DNA from 2 places in the Actinomadura sp. NPDC049753 genome. Region 2 is predicted to be linked to the other one. Evidence: riboswitches for the same ligand, from Rfam matches in the RefSeq annotation. Region 2 holds a riboswitch; the other holds the start of a gene.
The links. A riboswitch is a leader RNA that binds a small molecule or an ion and turns the genes downstream of it on or off. The one in region 2 is predicted to bind ZMP and ZTP.
Positions count from the first base shown of each region.

Region 1: another riboswitch for ZMP and ZTP. It lies ahead of AB0K37_RS33060 (bifunctional methylenetetrahydrofolate dehydrogenase/methenyltetrahydrofolate cyclohydrolase); the one in region 2 lies ahead of glyA (serine hydroxymethyltransferase).

Region 1 covers NZ_JBFARL010000186.1:4,148-11,934, forward strand. The annotation lists gene AB0K37_RS33040 (malate dehydrogenase) at 1-405, opposite strand, end outside; gene AB0K37_RS33045 (NADP-dependent isocitrate dehydrogenase) at 673-1,890, opposite strand; gene AB0K37_RS33050 (DUF3017 domain-containing protein) at 2,029-2,469, opposite strand; gene AB0K37_RS33055 (FHA domain-containing protein) at 2,763-3,494, shown strand; gene AB0K37_RS33060 (bifunctional methylenetetrahydrofolate dehydrogenase/methenyltetrahydrofolate cyclohydrolase) at 3,686-4,546, opposite strand; ZMP/ZTP riboswitch at 4,609-4,694, opposite strand; gene AB0K37_RS33065 (GNAT family protein) at 4,819-5,412, shown strand; gene AB0K37_RS33070 (hypothetical protein) at 5,432-5,608, opposite strand; gene AB0K37_RS33075 (GAP family protein) at 5,761-6,387, opposite strand; gene purH (bifunctional phosphoribosylaminoimidazolecarboxamide formyltransferase/IMP cyclohydrolase) at 6,709-7,787, opposite strand, start outside.
Region 2 covers NZ_JBFARL010000165.1:7,100-14,886, forward strand. The annotation lists gene AB0K37_RS31350 (hypothetical protein) at 1-649, shown strand, start outside; gene AB0K37_RS31355 (hypothetical protein) at 710-979, shown strand; gene AB0K37_RS31360 (GNAT family N-acetyltransferase) at 1,061-1,816, shown strand; gene AB0K37_RS31365 (class I SAM-dependent methyltransferase) at 1,800-2,585, shown strand; gene glyA (serine hydroxymethyltransferase) at 2,589-3,860, opposite strand; ZMP/ZTP riboswitch at 3,914-4,000, opposite strand; partial or broken gene AB0K37_RS31375 (EamA family transporter) at 4,105-4,938, opposite strand; gene AB0K37_RS31380 (Lrp/AsnC family transcriptional regulator) at 5,048-5,539, opposite strand; gene AB0K37_RS31385 (MFS transporter) at 5,617-6,771, opposite strand; gene bla (class A beta-lactamase) at 6,861-7,787, opposite strand, start outside.

The DNA of each region.
Region 1 (7,787 bases), on a different contig from region 2:
GTTCGCCGGGTTGCCGACCACCAGGACCTTGACGTCGTCGGCGGCGCCGGCGTTGATCGCCTCGCCCTGCGGCTTGAAGATGCCGCCGTTGGCCTCCAGCAGGTCGCCGCGCTCCATGCCCTTCGTGCGCGGGCGGGCGCCGACCAGCAGCGCCACGTTCGTCCCCTCGAACGCCCGCCGGGCGTCGTCGAAGATGTCGATGCCGGACAGCAGCGGGAACGCGCAGTCGTCCAGTTCCATCGCGGTGCCCTCCGCGGCCTTCACCGCCTGCGGGATCTCCAGCAGGCGCAGGCGTACGGGCACGTCCGCGCCGAGCAGGTGCCCGGACGCGATGCGGAACAGCAGCGCGTAGCCGATCTGGCCCGCGGCGCCGGTAACGGTAACGGTGACTGGGGTGCGAGTCATGCGTCCTTCTCCTGCTGTGACCTGACGGGGCTCAGGCGGCCATCCTTGGGAAACCCGACCGCCCGAGAGGCCGCCCGCCCGCACTCCGTCGCGCGGGTTCTCTCGCCGTCGAGATAGTTGCGGTGCCAGGCTATCGCGCACGTCCCGCCCGCCACCGCGCAGGTGCGCTTCCCGGCATGCCCCCCGTCCCGAACAGGCGGAAGGCCGTCCCGGACGGATCCGGAACGGCCTTCACCCACGCGTGCGCGGGGAGCGACCGGCGACGCGCTAGCCGCCGATCTTCTTCTGGAGGTTGGTGTCGAGCGCCTCCAGGAAGCCCTGCGTGGTCAGCCACGGGGTCTCCCCGCCGACGAGCAGGGCCAGGTCCTTGGTCATCTGGCCGCTCTCGACGGTCTCGATGCAGACCTGCTCCAGCTTGCGGGCGAAGTCGATGACCTCGGGCTGGCCGTCGAGCTTGCCGCGGTGCTCCAGCCCGCGCGTCCAGGCGAAGATCGACGCGATCGGGTTGGTCGACGTCGGCTTGCCCTGCTGGTGCTGCCGGTAGTGCCGGGTCACCGTGCCGTGCGCGGCCTCCGCCTCGACGGTCCTGCCGTCGGGGGTCATGAGGACGGAGGTCATCAGGCCGAGGGAGCCGAAGCCCTGCGCGAGGGTGTCGGACTGGACGTCGCCGTCGTAGTTCTTGGCGGCCCAGACGAACCCGCCCTCCCACTTGAGCGCCGCCGCGACCATGTCGTCGATCAGGCGGTGCTCGTAGGTGAGGCCCTTGGCCTCGAACTCGGCCTTGAACTCGGTCTCGTAGATCTCCTGGAAGAGGTCCTTGAACCGGCCGTCGTAGGCCTTGAGGATCGTGTTCTTCGTCGACATGTACAGCGGCATCTCGCGGCTCAGCGCGTACCGCATGCTCGTCCGGGCGAAGTCGCGGATCGAGTCGTCGTAGTTGTACATGCCCATGGCCACGCCGCCGCCGGGGAACGAGGCGACCTCGAACTCCATGGGCTCGTCGCCGTTCTCGGGGGTGTAGGTGATCGTCACCTTGCCCGGGCCCGGCACGACGAAGTCGGTGGCCTTGTACTGGTCGCCGTGGGCGTGGCGGCCGATGATGATCGGCTTCGTCCAGCCGGGGACCAGGCGCGGGATGTTGGAGACAACGATCGGCTCACGGAAGATCACGCCGCCCAGGATGTTGCGGATCGTCCCGTTCGGGGACCGCCACATCTTCTTCAGGCCGAACTCCTCGACGCGCGCCTCGTCGGGGGTGATGGTCGCGCACTTCACACCGACGCCGTGCTCCAGGATGGCCTTGGCGGCGTCGACGGTGACCTGGTCGTCCGTGGCGTCACGGTGCTCGATCCCCAGGTCGTAGTACTTCAGGTCCACATCGAGGTAGGGCAGGATCAACTGGTCCTTGATGAATTTCCAGATGATCCGCGTCATTTCGTCGCCGTCGAGTTCGACGACCGGGCCCGCTACTTTGATCTTGGGCATGCTGTTGCTGTCCCTTTCCTACACCTGGCCAGCAGTCCTTGTAAGGCTCAACTGGCAAGGCTAGCCGAGGCGGTCATGAGGTCTAGACCTGGCCTTGCCCTGGGACCCGCCGCCTCCGGCCTGACCTGCGGCGACGCGCTAGCCGGGCGGCTCCTGCGCCGTCCGGGAGGAGCGCCCGGCGAGGATCAGCCGCACCCCGCGCACCAGCATCGTGAACGCGATCAGCACGCCGAACGCGCCGGCGAGGACGAGCCCGGTCTTGTTCATCGGCGGGACGCTCAGCGACACGAACGCGACCATCTCGCCGAGGATCACGAGCGTCCAGCAGTCGACCGACCGGCTCCGGACGGCGAGCGGGCCGAGCTGCGACTCGGGTAGCAGCAGCCGGGCCAGCGCGCCGATGAGCAGCGCGGCGGCCATCAGGCCCGAGCCCTTGCGGAAGTAGTTGAAGGCGCACAGCGTGAGCCCCGCGCCGACGCCGCTGAGCACGAGGAGGTACGGCAGCCGCGCGAGCCAGTGCGGGGCGGCGCTCCTCCGACGCGGCGCCTTGCGCCTGCGCCGGTGCACCTGGGTGCTCATGGCCCTCACGGTATAGGCAATCGAGCGCCGGCACGACATCGCGCACCCTCCGGCGGGAGCGGTCCGCGGGGGGACGCGAATGAGTCGGGGCGGAGACGCAAGCGAGGCGGCGGGGGAAGAGTCCGGTTTGTCGCCCGCCGCCGAAATGCGGATGGGACCTATGTGCTCAAGGTGATGGCCGAGAGCCCGGAATCCCCTGCGCCATCGGTCCTACTCGCCAGTAGGAGGGTGTGACGGCATGGCACCCGGGTAACCCGGCAGACAGGGGTCGCTAACTAGCTGGGAGGACTGCCGTGGAGGGGCCGTTCATGCGGATCGAGGACAGCGGGCTGGTGGTGCCGCTGCGCCCCGACGTGACGACGGTCGGGAGAGGGAGAGGAGTGGACATCCGCCTCGACGACCCGTCTGTGTCCCGTTTGCACGCAGAGATCGTCCGACGTGGCCCGTACGTCTACGTGGTGGACATGGGCCTGTCCCGCAACGGGACGCGCGTCAACGGCCGGCCGATCGCCCGCCGTGTGCTGGAGGACGGTGACGTCGTGAGCTTCGGCACGGCGCGCTGCCGGTTGGGGGGCATCCCCCGTGAGGAGGTCGACCCGGACGTCGAACTGCGGCGCGCCGTCGCGCCCGAGCTCACCCGCCGGGAGGTCGACGTGCTGACCTCGCTGTGCCGGCCCGCGCTGTCCGACGAGGCGTTCGTGGCCCCGGCCACGGCGCGCGACATCGCCGGCGAGCTGGTCGTCACGGAGGCCGCGGTCAAGCAGCACCTGCTGCGCCTCTACCAGAAGTTCCGGATCCCCGAAGGCGCCAACCGGCGCACTCGGCTCGCCAACGAGGTCATCGCGATGGGCCTCGTCCGCCCGCTGCCGCCGGTGCACGTGCCCCAGCAGGGCCGTCCGCCGATGGACGGGCGCGTCCCCGGGGTGCGCGGCACCACCGAGACGCGCCGGCCGGGCGCCACCGGTCACGCCCACGGCCCGGGCCGTCCGGCGCACAGCACGGCCGCGGGACGGAGGGCCAGCTGATGTGAGACCCGCGGTCGCCCTCTCCCGGCAGCGCAACCGGAGGGCGATCGCTCAGCCCCCGATGCGGCCGCGTAGGTGACGGGGCGGCCCAGGGACACGCCGGCGGGGGCCGCCACCTCGGTGCTGGTGGCGGCCCCCGCAGCGCGCGTATCGGCGGACGGTGCCCGGCCGGCTCGGCCAGGCCTGTCCGGTCAGACGGCTTGCTCGACGGCCTGCTCGGCGGCCTCGACGACGTTCGCGAGGAGCATGGCGCGGGTCATCGGGCCGACGCCGCCGGGGTTGGGCGCGACCCAGCCGGCGACGTCGCGGACGTCGGCGGCGACGTCCCCGGCGAGCTTGCCGTCCACGCGGGACACGCCCACGTCGAGGACGGCGGCGCCGGGCTTGACCATGTCGGCGGTGATGAGGCCGGGCACCCCGGCCGCGGCCACGACGATGTCGGCCTTGCGGGTGTGCTCGGCGAGGTCGCGGGTGGCGGTGTGGCAGAGGGTGACGGTCGCGTTCTCAGTGCGGCGGGTCAGCAGCAGGCCGAGGGAGCGGCCGACGGTGATGCCGCGGCCGACGACGGTGACCTCGGCCCCCTTCAGCGTGACGTCGAAGCGGCGCAGCAGCTCGACGATGCCCTTCGGCGTGCACGGCAGCGGGCCCGGCTGCATCAGGACGAGCCGGCCGAGGTTGACCGGGTGCAGGCCGTCGGCGTCCTTGGCCGGGTCGATGCGCTCCAGCACGCGCTGCTCGTCCAGGCCCTTCGGCAGCGGCAGCTGGACGATGTAGCCGGTGCAGGCGGGGTCGGCGTTCAGCTCGGCGACGGCGCGCTCCACCTCGTCCTGCGAGGCGGTGGCGGGCAGGTCGCGGCGGATGCTCTCGATGCCGACCTCGGCGCAGTCGCGGTGCTTCATGTTCACGTACGAGTGGCTGCCGGGGTCGTCGCCGACCAGGACGGTGCCGAGCCCGACGGAGACGCCGCGGTCGCGCAGCGCCTCGACGCGGACCTTGAGGTTCGAGCGGATCTCGGCGGCCGTGGCCTTGCCGTCCAGAATCTGTGCCGTCATGCGTTCCTCCGCGTGGATCTCGGCGGGACCGGGCCCCGGGCGCACAGCCCGGCCGGAAGGGTCCCGTCCACCCAGGCGCGCGGTGTCCGGACTGTCGTTCGCTCCCCGGTGGTGATCCACCTTGACCGCGCCAGTCGCGTAGGCCCCATGCTAACCGGCCGCCTGGAGGCGGCGGCCCCCGCGCTTCGTGGAGGGGGCCCGCGAGTGGCTTGCGGAAAAGGGCGCCGAGTGGCTCTGCCTGAGGCCGCCCCCGAGGTCCTAGCGTGCTCCGCATGAACGAGGAATGGTTCGAGCGGCCCGTCCTGACCGGGCGATACGTGCGGCTGGAGCCGCTGTCCGCCGAGCACGCCGCGGGGCTGTTCGAGGCGTCCAAGGACCCGGACCTGTGGACGTGGATGAGCCAGCGCCGGCCGGAGAGCGTCGCGGACATGCGCGCGCAGGTCGACCAGGCACTGGCGGCCTGCGAGCGCGGGATGCGCCTGCCCTGGGTCCAGATCGACGCGGTGACCGGGGAGGTCGCCGGGACGACGTCGTACTACGAGATCTCACCGACCGACCGCGGCCTGTGCATCGGCCACACGTGGATCGGGGCGCGGTGGCACCGGACGGGCCTCAACACCGAGGCGAAGCTGCTGCTCATGGGGCGCGCGTTCGGCGACCTGGGGGCGATCCGGGTCGGCTGGCACACGCACGTCCGCAACGAGCGGTCGCGCGCGGCGATCGAGCGGCTCGGGGCGGCGTTCGAGGGCGTCCACCGGAAGCACCGGATCCGCGCGGACGGCTCGATCCGCGACACCGCCGTCTACGCGATGACGGACGACGACTGGCCCGCCGCCGAGCGCGCACTGCGCGCGAGGCTGCGCTGACGGCCGGTCGGCGGGGCGCTCAGTCCTCGGAGCGCTGGCGCCAGCCGATGAGGCGGTCGGTGCCGTGCCAGCCGAGCTGGGCGGCGAGCACCGCGGCCAGGAACGCGGCGACCAGCCCGATCACCTGCCGGGACTCCATCAGCAGCAAGTCGGCCTGGTAGACGACGCCGAGCATGAGGGACATCAGCAGATTCATCCTGCCTCCACCACGGAACGCCCGCGCCGAGGTCAAGGGAGGGTCACAGGGGGGCGCGGCAGCCTGAGGCTACCCGCCCGGCGGCCGTGTGTGGACCCGTGGCGGAGAACGGGTCGCGCGAGGGCGGGCCGCGCGGGCCGCGCGGGCCGCCGTCAGTGGATGATCGCGATGAAGATCAGGCAGCAGATGATGTTGACCATCCAGCTGTTGTCCGTCATCCACTCCCGCGCGCGGGGCATGGCGCGTTCGGCGCGCCGGTGGAACAGCAGCACGGCGAGCAGCGGCAGCGCCGCGACCAGGAGGGTGGCCCCGACGAAGGCGGCGGCCGGCGCCACGCCCTCGTGGTGCTGCTCCAGGTTGGCCCCCACCGTGAGCATCACGATGATGTCGGAGGGCATCAGAATGATCAGCAGCAGCCCGGTCCTGAACGCCCGGCCCGGCCCGGCGTTCATCAGCGAGCCGAGCCACTTGGGCGGTTCGATCGTGGCCCGCTTCACGTAGTTGCGCATGATGGCGACCAGCAGCAGCGCGATCAGCACGTACTGGACGATCTTGCCGACCGAGCTGTCGTCGGACGGCTTGCCGATCTCCACGCTGTTGCCCACCAGCGCGAAGATGCCCCACGCGGCGGCGACCCCCGCGCTCGCCGAGATCGCCACGCCCGCCAGGAACGCCAGGGAGACCCGCACGGGCCTCGGGGTCGTCACCAGGATGATCGCCGACATGATCTGGGGCCCCGCCATCATCGTGATGGCCAGCGGGAGCACCTGAAAGCTCATGGCCCCTCCCCGCCGTGACTCCCGCCGCACGGGAGACGCCCCTCGTCAGGGCTCACGCTAGAGGAGCGATCGGGGCTCGATCCGCCGGTCGACGCGTTCTTGACCGGGAGCTGATCCTTTCTTCTGCCCCGAGGTGCGCCCGATGGCCCGCGCCAGGAACGCGACTGACCCGCCGCTGGGAAGCGCGGACGTGATTTCCGCGGTGGCGCGGGCCGAGAAGCGTCCAGGCGCGCCGGCGGGACGTTCCCCGCCGGCGCGCCTGGCAGGACGGCGTGCCTCGCGAACCCTCAGTGCTTCCGAACCCTCAGTGCTCGCGAACCCTCAGTGGAAGAAGTGCCGGACGCCGGTGAAGTAGAGGGTGATGCCGGCCTTCTCCGCCGCGGCGATCACCTTGTCGTCGTTGACGGACCCGCCGGGCTCGACGATCGCGCGGACGCCCGCCTCGGCCAGCACCTCCAGGCCGTCCGGGAACGGGAAGAACGCGTCGGACGCGCCCACCGACGCCGCGGCCCGCTCCCGCCCGGCCCGCGCGACGGCGAGCTTGGCGGAGTCGACCCGGTTGACCTGGCCCATGCCGACGCCGACGGTGGCGCCGTCCGCGGCCAGCAGGATCGCGTTCGACTTCACCGAGCGGATCGCCCGCCACGCGAACGCCAGGTCGCGCAGCGTCGCCTCGTCCGCGGCGGCGCCGGTCTTGAGCTCCCAGGAGGACGGGTCGTCGCCGCCGGCGTCCACGCGGTCCACGTCCTGCAGCAGCACGCCGCCGTCGACGCGCCGGTACTCGACGCCGCCCGCCGGGGCGTCCGGGCAGACCAGCAGGCGGATGTTCTTGAAGCGGTCCTTCAGGACGGTCACGGCCTCGTCCTCGAAGGACGGGGCGACCAGCACCTCGGCGAAGCTCTCGGTGACCTGGCGGGCCATCTCGGCGGTGACCGGCCGGTTCGCCGCGATCACACCGCCGTACGCCGACACCGGGTCGCAGGCGTGCGCCCTGCGGTGCGCCTCGGCGATGTCCGCGCCGACCGCGATGCCGCACGGGTTGGCGTGCTTGATGATCGCGACGCACGGCTCGGTGAAGTCGTAGGCGGCGCGGCGCGCGGCGTCGGTGTCGACGTAGTTGTTGTAGGACATCTCCTTGCCGTAGAGCTGCTCGGCCCCGGCCAGGCCGCTCTCGCCCGGCGAGCGGTACAGGGCGGCCCGCTGGTGCGGGTTCTCGCCGTACCGCAGGGTGTTCGAGCGCTCCCAGGTGGCGCCGAGGAAGTCGGGCCACCGCGTCTCGGCGGCGGTCTCGTCGGGCGCGTAGTCGCCGGCGAACCAGGAGGCGACGGCCACGTCGTAGGACGCGGTGTGCGCGAACGCCCGCGCGGCCAGGCGGCGGCGCTCCTCCAGGGTGAAACCGC
Region 2 (7,787 bases):
GGACGGGACCCCGGAGATCGTCTGGCGGCAGCCGTACGACCGGGGCAGCGGGCGCAAGCCCGGGCAGATCGACCAGGGGTCCGGGACGACCCCCACGTTCTTCGGCGACGGCTACGTGGCCGTCACCGACAACGCCGACGACCGCATGCACGTGATCGTCCGCCGCGCGGACGACGGTGGGCTCGTCTGCCAGGTCCCGGTGTTCGGAAGCGGGGCGAGCGCGACGGACAACTCGCTCATCGGCTACGGCCGCAGCCTGTTCGTCGAGAACAACTACGGCTACCGCAACTTCTTCGACCTGCCGCCGGGCGGGTCGTCGGTGGGCGGGGTCAGCCGCGTGGACGTGAAACCGGACGGGACGGGCTGCGAGACGGTCTGGACGAGCGCGGAGCGCTCCCCGTCCACCGTCTCCAAGGTCTCCGTGCCCGCGGGGCTGCTCTACCTCTACACGAAGGAGCCGCGCAGGGACCTCATCGACGCCTGGTACCTGACCGCGGTGGACGTCCACACGGGCCGGACGGCCTACAAGGTGCTCACCGGCACGGGCAAGTGGTTCGACAACAGCTGGGCGCCCGTCACCCTCGGCCCGGACGGGACCGCGTACGTGGGCGTCGTCGGCGGGCTCGTCGCCGTCCGCGACCGGGAGTAGGGCGCCGGTCATCGGGGATACCGGTCCGATCAGCGAACCCGAACCGGACCGGGAGGAGTCATGAGGGCACGCGAGCCCGGTGAGTCCCGCGACTTCCGCGAGGACATGGATGACATGGGAGACAACACCCAGGACGAGCAGATCGCCCTGACCGAGGAGTATGTGAACGACCCGCCCGAGGAGCTGAGGATCGAGGAGCCCGAGGAGAGCCGCGACGGGCTCGGCGTCACCGAGTACGAGCGGCAGGCCGCGCGGGAGGGCGACGAGGAGCGCCCCACGCCGATCACGCCGGCCGAGGAGGACGCGGTCAACCCCACCCGCAGGCCGTGACCACGACGGCGGCGCCCGCACCAGGACGAGCCGACCCGCGCCCTCGCCCTGGCGGCCCGGCTCCGGGCCGAGCCGCACGCGGTGCCCGAGATCCTCGGCGAGCTGCTGCGCGCCGACGAGGCCCGCTGGGACGCCCCCGGCGACGAGGACCCCGACCGCCGCGACCTCCTCGTCCCGGTGCGCGGGCGCTCGGTCCGGCTCCGGCGCGCCGGGCTGCCGTTCACCGCGACGGAGGCGGCGCGGGCGGACGCGCTGGTGCGGGCCGCGCTCCCGGCGGCGCCGCGCCCGTCGGCGTCCCGGCGGATCGCGCTGCGCGACGGGACGCAGGTGGTCGTCCGGCCGGTCGAGCCCCGCGACGCCGACGCCGTGCGGGCACTGCACGAGCGCTGCTCGCTGGACAGCCGCCGGATGCGCTACTTCAGCCCCAAGCCGTACCCGCCGCGCCGGTCGTTCGAGGGGTTCTGCGATCCCTCCCGGGGCCTGACGCTGGTCGCCGAGGGCCCGGACGGGTCGCTGCTGGCGCTGGCGCACCTGGTCCTCGTCCGCGACCCGGGCGCGGCGGAGGTCGCGTTCCTGGTCGAGGACGCCTGGCAGGGCCGCGGGCTCGGCCGCGGCCTCGCCGGGCTGCTGCTCGCGCTGGCCCGGGACCGCGGCCTGGTGGAGGTGCGGGCGACCGCGCTGAGCGAGAACGCCCGGATGCGGCGGCTGCTGACCTCCCTCGGCGGGCGGACGCGGCGCACCGGGGACGCCGCGATCGTGGAGATCAGGCTGCGGCTGGACGGCCGTCCCGCCGAGCCGGGAGCGCTGGCAGGATGGGCGGGTGAGCGGCGTATATGACGACCCCTGGGCCTACGAGCTGGCGTGCTCGTTCCGCGACGTGCCGGCCGAGGTGGACGTCCTGCTCGGCTGGTGCGCCGAGCAGGGCCTCGCCCCCGCCACGGCGCTGGAGCTCGCCGCCGGGCCCGCGGAGCACGCCCGCGAGCTCGCCCGCCGCGGGCTGGCGGCGACGGCGCTCGACCTGAACCCGCGCATGTGCGCCTACGCGGCCCGCGAGGCCGAACGCGCCGGCGTCGGGCTGGAGGTCGTCGAGGGCGACATGACGCGGTTCGCGCTGGGCCGCCGGTTCGACCTCGTCGCGACCATGCTGGACTCCACGTCCCACCTCATGACGCTGGACGCGTTCGTGGCGCACCTGCGGTGCGCCGCCGCGCACCTGTCCCCCGGCGGCCTCTACGTCGTCGAGATGTCGCATCCCCGCGACCGGCTGGGCGACGATCCGAGCGTCACCACCGGCTGGACGGTCGAGCGGGACGGCGTCCGGGCGAGCGTGCGCTGGGGCGAGCCGTCCGACCGGCTGGACCCGGTCACCCAGATCGCCGACGACCGCGTCACGATGACCATCACCGGGGAGGGCGCGGTACCGCGGGTCGTGCGCGACGTCGTGCCCTACCGCTTCTGGACCGCCACCGAGCTGGACGCCGCGATCCGCCTCGCCGGCGGGCTGGAGGCGGTCGCGCAGTACGGCGACTTCGGGGCCGGCGAGGAGGCGGTGCCCCTCGCCGACCCCGGGGCCTGGCGCATGATCACACTGCTGCGCCCGAGCTGAGCGTCAGGGCGCGGACCGCCAGCCGGGCATCGGGAAGGACGCGAGCAGCTCGCGGACCTGCCCGGCGACCCGGTCCAGGACCGCCTCGTCCTGCTTGGCGGCGGCCTGCACCACCTCGTCGATCCATTCGGCGAGCCGCGGCATGTGCTCCTCGCCGATCCCCCGGGTGGTGATCGCGGCGGTGCCGAGCCGCAACCCGGACGGGTCGAAGGGCTTGCGCGGGTCGAACGGGACGGCGTTGTAGTTCAGCTCGATGCCCGCGCGGTCGAGGGCCTGCGCGGCGGGCTTGCCCGCGACGCCCTTGCCGGTCAGGTCGATGAGGATGAGGTGGTTGTCGGTGCCGCCGGAGATCAGGTCGTAGCCGCGGTCCAGCAGCGCGGCGGCCAGCACCTTGGCGTTCGCGACCACCTGCCGCGCGTACCCGGCGAAGTCCGGCTGCGCCGCCTCCTTCAGCGCGACGGCGATCGCGGCCGTCGTGTGGTTGTGCGGCCCGCCCTGCAGGCCCGGGAAGACGGCCTTGTCGACCGCCTTCGCGTGCTCCGCCGTCGACAGGATCATGGCGCCGCGGGGGCCGCGCAGCGTCTTGTGCGTGGTGGTGGTGACGACGTCGGCGTACCCGACCGGGGACGGGTGCGCGCCGCCGGCGACCAGGCCCGCGATGTGCGCGATGTCGGCGGCCAGGACCGCCCCGGCCTCCCGGGCGATCTCGGCGAACGCCGGGAAGTCGATCGTCCGCGGGACCGCGGTGCCGCCGCACCAGATCAGCTTCGGCCGCTCCTTGAGGGCGAGGTCGCGCACCTGGTCCATGTCGACCCGGCCGGTGTCGGCGCGCACGTCGTAGCGGACGGGCCGGAACCACTTGCCGGTGGCCGACACCGACCAGCCGTGCGTCAGGTGGCCGCCCATCGGCAGCGACAGGCCCATGACCGGGTCGCCGGGCTCCAGGAACGCCATGTAGACGGCGAGGTTGGCGGGCGAGCCCGAGTAGGGCTGGACGTTGGCGTGCTCGGTGCCGAACACGCCCTTCGCCCGCTCGATGGCGAGCAGTTCGATCGGGTCGACGTTCTGCTGGCCCTCGTAGTAGCGCTTGCCCGCGTAGCCCTCGGAGTACTTGTTGGTCAGGACGGTGCCGGCGGCCTCCAGCACCGCCTCCGAGACGTAGTTCTCCGAGGCGATCAGGCGGATCTTCTCGTACTGGCGGCGGGCCTCGGCCTCCACCAGCGCGGCGATCTCGGGGTCCTGGCCCTGCAGATGGGGTACGGCCGGTTCGTGCATCGTGAGCCTCCGCGCTGCTCGCGCCGGGACTTCGGGCGCCCCGGCGAAGGGGACCCGTACACCCAGGCGCGCGGTGTGCGGACTACTTTCGCTCCCCGGTGGTCGTCTCCACCTTGACTGCGCCAGTCGCGTGGGCGCCATCATACCGGGCGGGCCCGCGCCGGCGCGGCGCGCGTCCGGGGACCGAGACCAGGAACAGCCCGCCCAGCAGTAGCAGCGACCCCGCCGCGACCGGCGCCGACATCCGCTCGCCGAGGACGGCCACGGCCAGGCCGGCGGCGACGAGCGGCTCGGCGAGGCTGAGCGTCCCGGCGGTCGCGGCCGCCACCCGGCCGAGGCCGGTGACGAAGAACATGTACGCGGCGGCGGTGGCGGCGATCCCCAGCCAGGCCACCAGGGCCGCCGAGCGCGGCGCGGCGAGGGCGGGCAGCTCCGGCAGCGTCCAGGGAAGCAGGGCCGCTCCCCCGGCCAGCAGCGTCACCGACACCGCGCCGGCCATCCCCACCCCGCGCATCCCGCCGCCGTGGCCCGTCAGGCCCCGGGCCGACACCAGCACCTTGGCCGACACGGTGTAGACGCCGAAGCACGTGCCGCCGGCCAGGCTCAGCGCGATCCCGGCCGGGTCCGCGTGGACGGCCTCCCCCGGCATCATCAGCAGCGCCACGCCGCCGACCGCGCAGGCCGTCCCGGCCCACCAGCGGCGGCTGAGCCGTGCGCCCAGGACGAGCCGCTCGCAGAGGCCGGTGGAGACGGGCGCGAGCCCGAACACGACGGCGGTCGCGACGGCCGCGCCGGTCCGGTCGACCGCGCTGAAGAACGACGCCTGGAAGACTCCGGTCGCCGCCGAGGCCGCCGCGAGGGGCGGCCAGGTGCGCCTGGTCAGCGCCAGGAACGCGCGGCGGTCCGCCACGAGCACGAGGGCGGCGAGGACGAGCCCGCCCGACAGGATCCGGGCGCCGCCGACCGCGACCGGGTCCGCGGACGGCGCCGCCAGCACCTGCGCCGGCCCGACCGTTCCCCAGAGCACACCGGCGGCGAGTACCAGCAGCACACCGGATGAGTTGTTCCATCGGTCCATGCCGCCGAAGCTAGGCGAACATGCGGAACTCAGGCTTCTGACCCGTCATTCGTTCGCTCCAGCCGACTGGGGCCGTCATTCCTTCGCCACTGACGGGGAACTTCATGCGTCAGCTGTAGGACGTTCGCCCTTCAGGTCGATGGGCCGACGGAAGTTCGGACTGCTCGACCGGCTGCACGTAGTCGTACACGACGATGGTGCGGACGTCCACGTACTCCTTGCGGCGCGCCAGCCGGTCGAGGACGAAGTCGCGGAGGTAGGCGGTGCTCGGCACGGCCACGTGGACGAGCAGGTCCTCGTTACCGGTCACGACGAAGACCCCGATCGTCTCGGGCATGGAGGCCATGCTGTCGCGGGCGGACTCGATCGCCTCGCGCGACTGCGGCCGGATCCTGATCGAGATCAGCGCCTGCACGCCGCGCCCCAGCCGCTCCAGGTCGGCCGCCGCGTGGAACCCGGTGATGACGCCCCGCGAGCGCAGCGCCCGCGTCCGCTCCAGGGCCGTGGACGGGGCGATCCCCACCGCCTCCGCCAGTTCGCGGTTGGTCTGCCGCCCGTCCCGCTGCAGGCGCCGCAGGATCGCCTGGTCGACCGCGTCCATGTGGTCCCTCCCGAACTGCCCGGCGGACGCCGAACTCCCGTGCGGGAACCGCGCCCGGACGTCCCGTTCCCCGAAGATTATTCGCCCCGGGCCGGGCCCGCCACAGGGCCCGCCATGGTGCCCGCCGCGGTGCACGCCGCCGCCAGGAGCGCGCAGGCGCCGACGCCGGCCAGGGCCCACGCCGCGCCCGCCGGACCGAGGTCGAAGAGGCGGCCGATCACCAGGTCGCCCGCGGAGGAGAACATGCCGGCGCAGAACGCCAGGACGCCGTAGTAGGAGCCGAAGCGCTCCGGCGGAGCGCGCCGGGCGGTGCGCTGGAAGACCGCCGGCTGGACGAGGCCGTTGGCGGCCCCGTTGAGGACGGCCGCGACCATCAGCGGCCCGGGCCGCGTGCCGTCCAGCGCCGCGAGGACGAAGAACCCCGCCGCGGCGCACAGCAGCCCGGCCCGCAGCACCCACGGACGCTCGCCGCGGCGCCGGACGGCGACGAAGGGCTGGACGGCCGCCGCGACCATGGCCAGGAGGGAGAAGCACAGCGTCGCCACCGCGGGTTCGAAGCCGAGGAGGGGCACGGCCGTCATGATGTGGTTGGCGAGCAGCGTCGTGGGCGCGGTCAGCAGCGCGAAGTACAGGAACGCCCGGTCGCCGAGCACCGCCCGCACGCCCGCGAGCACGTCGCGGGGGCGCGCGGGCGCGCTCCCCCCGACGGACCGGGGCACGAAAAGGAAAAGGACGCCGGCGACCGTCCAGAGAGCGGCGGCCGTCCCCGTCAGGAGTGCGAACCCGGACCCCGTGCCCAGCAGCAGAAGCCCCATCGGCGGTCCCGCGACCGTCGCCAGGTGCTGGGCGACGACGTAGGCGGCGAAGCCGGCGGACCGGATGCCGGGGCCGACGGACGCCAGCAGGCTGTGGCCCGCGGGGTTGTAGAGGGCGCCGCCGACCGCGAGGGCGACGGCCGCGCCCAGCAGAGCGCCGACGCTCTCGGCGGAGCCGAGCATCGCGAACCCCAGCGCCCGCACGGCGCAGGAGATCATTCCGGTCCGGCGGCCGCCGAGCAGGTCGGTGACCGTGCCGACCGGCAGGAGCAGCGCGTACTGCAGGCCCACCCGCACGCCGAGGACCAGCCCGACCGTCCCGGCCAGCAGCCCGAGGTCGTGACGGAGGTGGGCGACGAGGTGCGCCATCACGGAGAAGAAGCCGAGGCTGGCGGCGAGCTGGGTCGCCACGACCATCGCGACCACCCGGCGGTCGGACGGATCCGCGGCGGGGGCGGGCGGTGGGCCGGGTGGCGCGGGGGCGGGCGCGGGGACGGAGACGGCGGTCACAGCCCTGCCCGGGACAGGTCGGAGACGACCAGCGCCGTGGCCTGCGCGACCAGGGCGTTCTTCGGCGGGGCGCCGTAGCCCCGCCGGTCGGTCATGACGGCCACCATCAGCGGGGCGCCGCGGGGAGGCCGCACGACGGCGATGTCGTTGGCCCGGCCGTAGTCGCCGGTCCCGGTCTTGCTCGCCGCCTTCCACCCCTGCGGCAGGCCCGCCCTGACGCGTTCGGCTCCGACGGCGGTGGCGCTGCGCTCCAGCCAGCCGCGGACCAGGGCGCGCTTGGCGGGCTCCAGCGCGTCCCCGAGGACGATCGCGCGGTAGTCGGCGGCGATCGCCCGGGGGCTGGTGGTGTCGCGGGGGTCGCCCGGGCGCACCCTGTTCAGCTCGGGCTCGTAGTCGTCCATGCGCCCGACCGCGTCGCCGAGCCCTCGCAGGTAGGCGGTCAGCCCCGCCGGTCCGCCGGCGTCGCGCATCAGCAGGTTCCCGGCCGTGCCGTCGCTGAAGCGGATGGCGGCGTCGCACAGCTCCCGGATGGTCATTCCGGTGCCGACCCGGTCCTCGGTGATCGGTGAGATGGAGCTCACGTCGGCCCGGGTGTAGGTGACGCGCTCGTCCAGGTGCCCGAGCGGATTGCGGTGCAGGACCGCCGCCGCGGCGAGGGTCTTGAAGGTGGAGCAGAACGCGAAGCGCTCGTCGGCGCGGTAGGCCACCTCGGCCCCGGTCCCGGTCGCCACCGCGTAGACGCCGAGGCGGGCGCCGTGCCGGCGTTCGAGCGCCGCGAACCGCGACAGGTCCGGCGGCGCGGCCGAGCGCCGGGCGGGCGGCGAGGACGGCGCGGACGTCGTGCGCTCCCTGTCGCCGCATCCCGCCAGCGGCAGCAGGGCCGCGGCCGCCAGCAGCGCCCGCCGGGAGGAGCCGGAATGCTC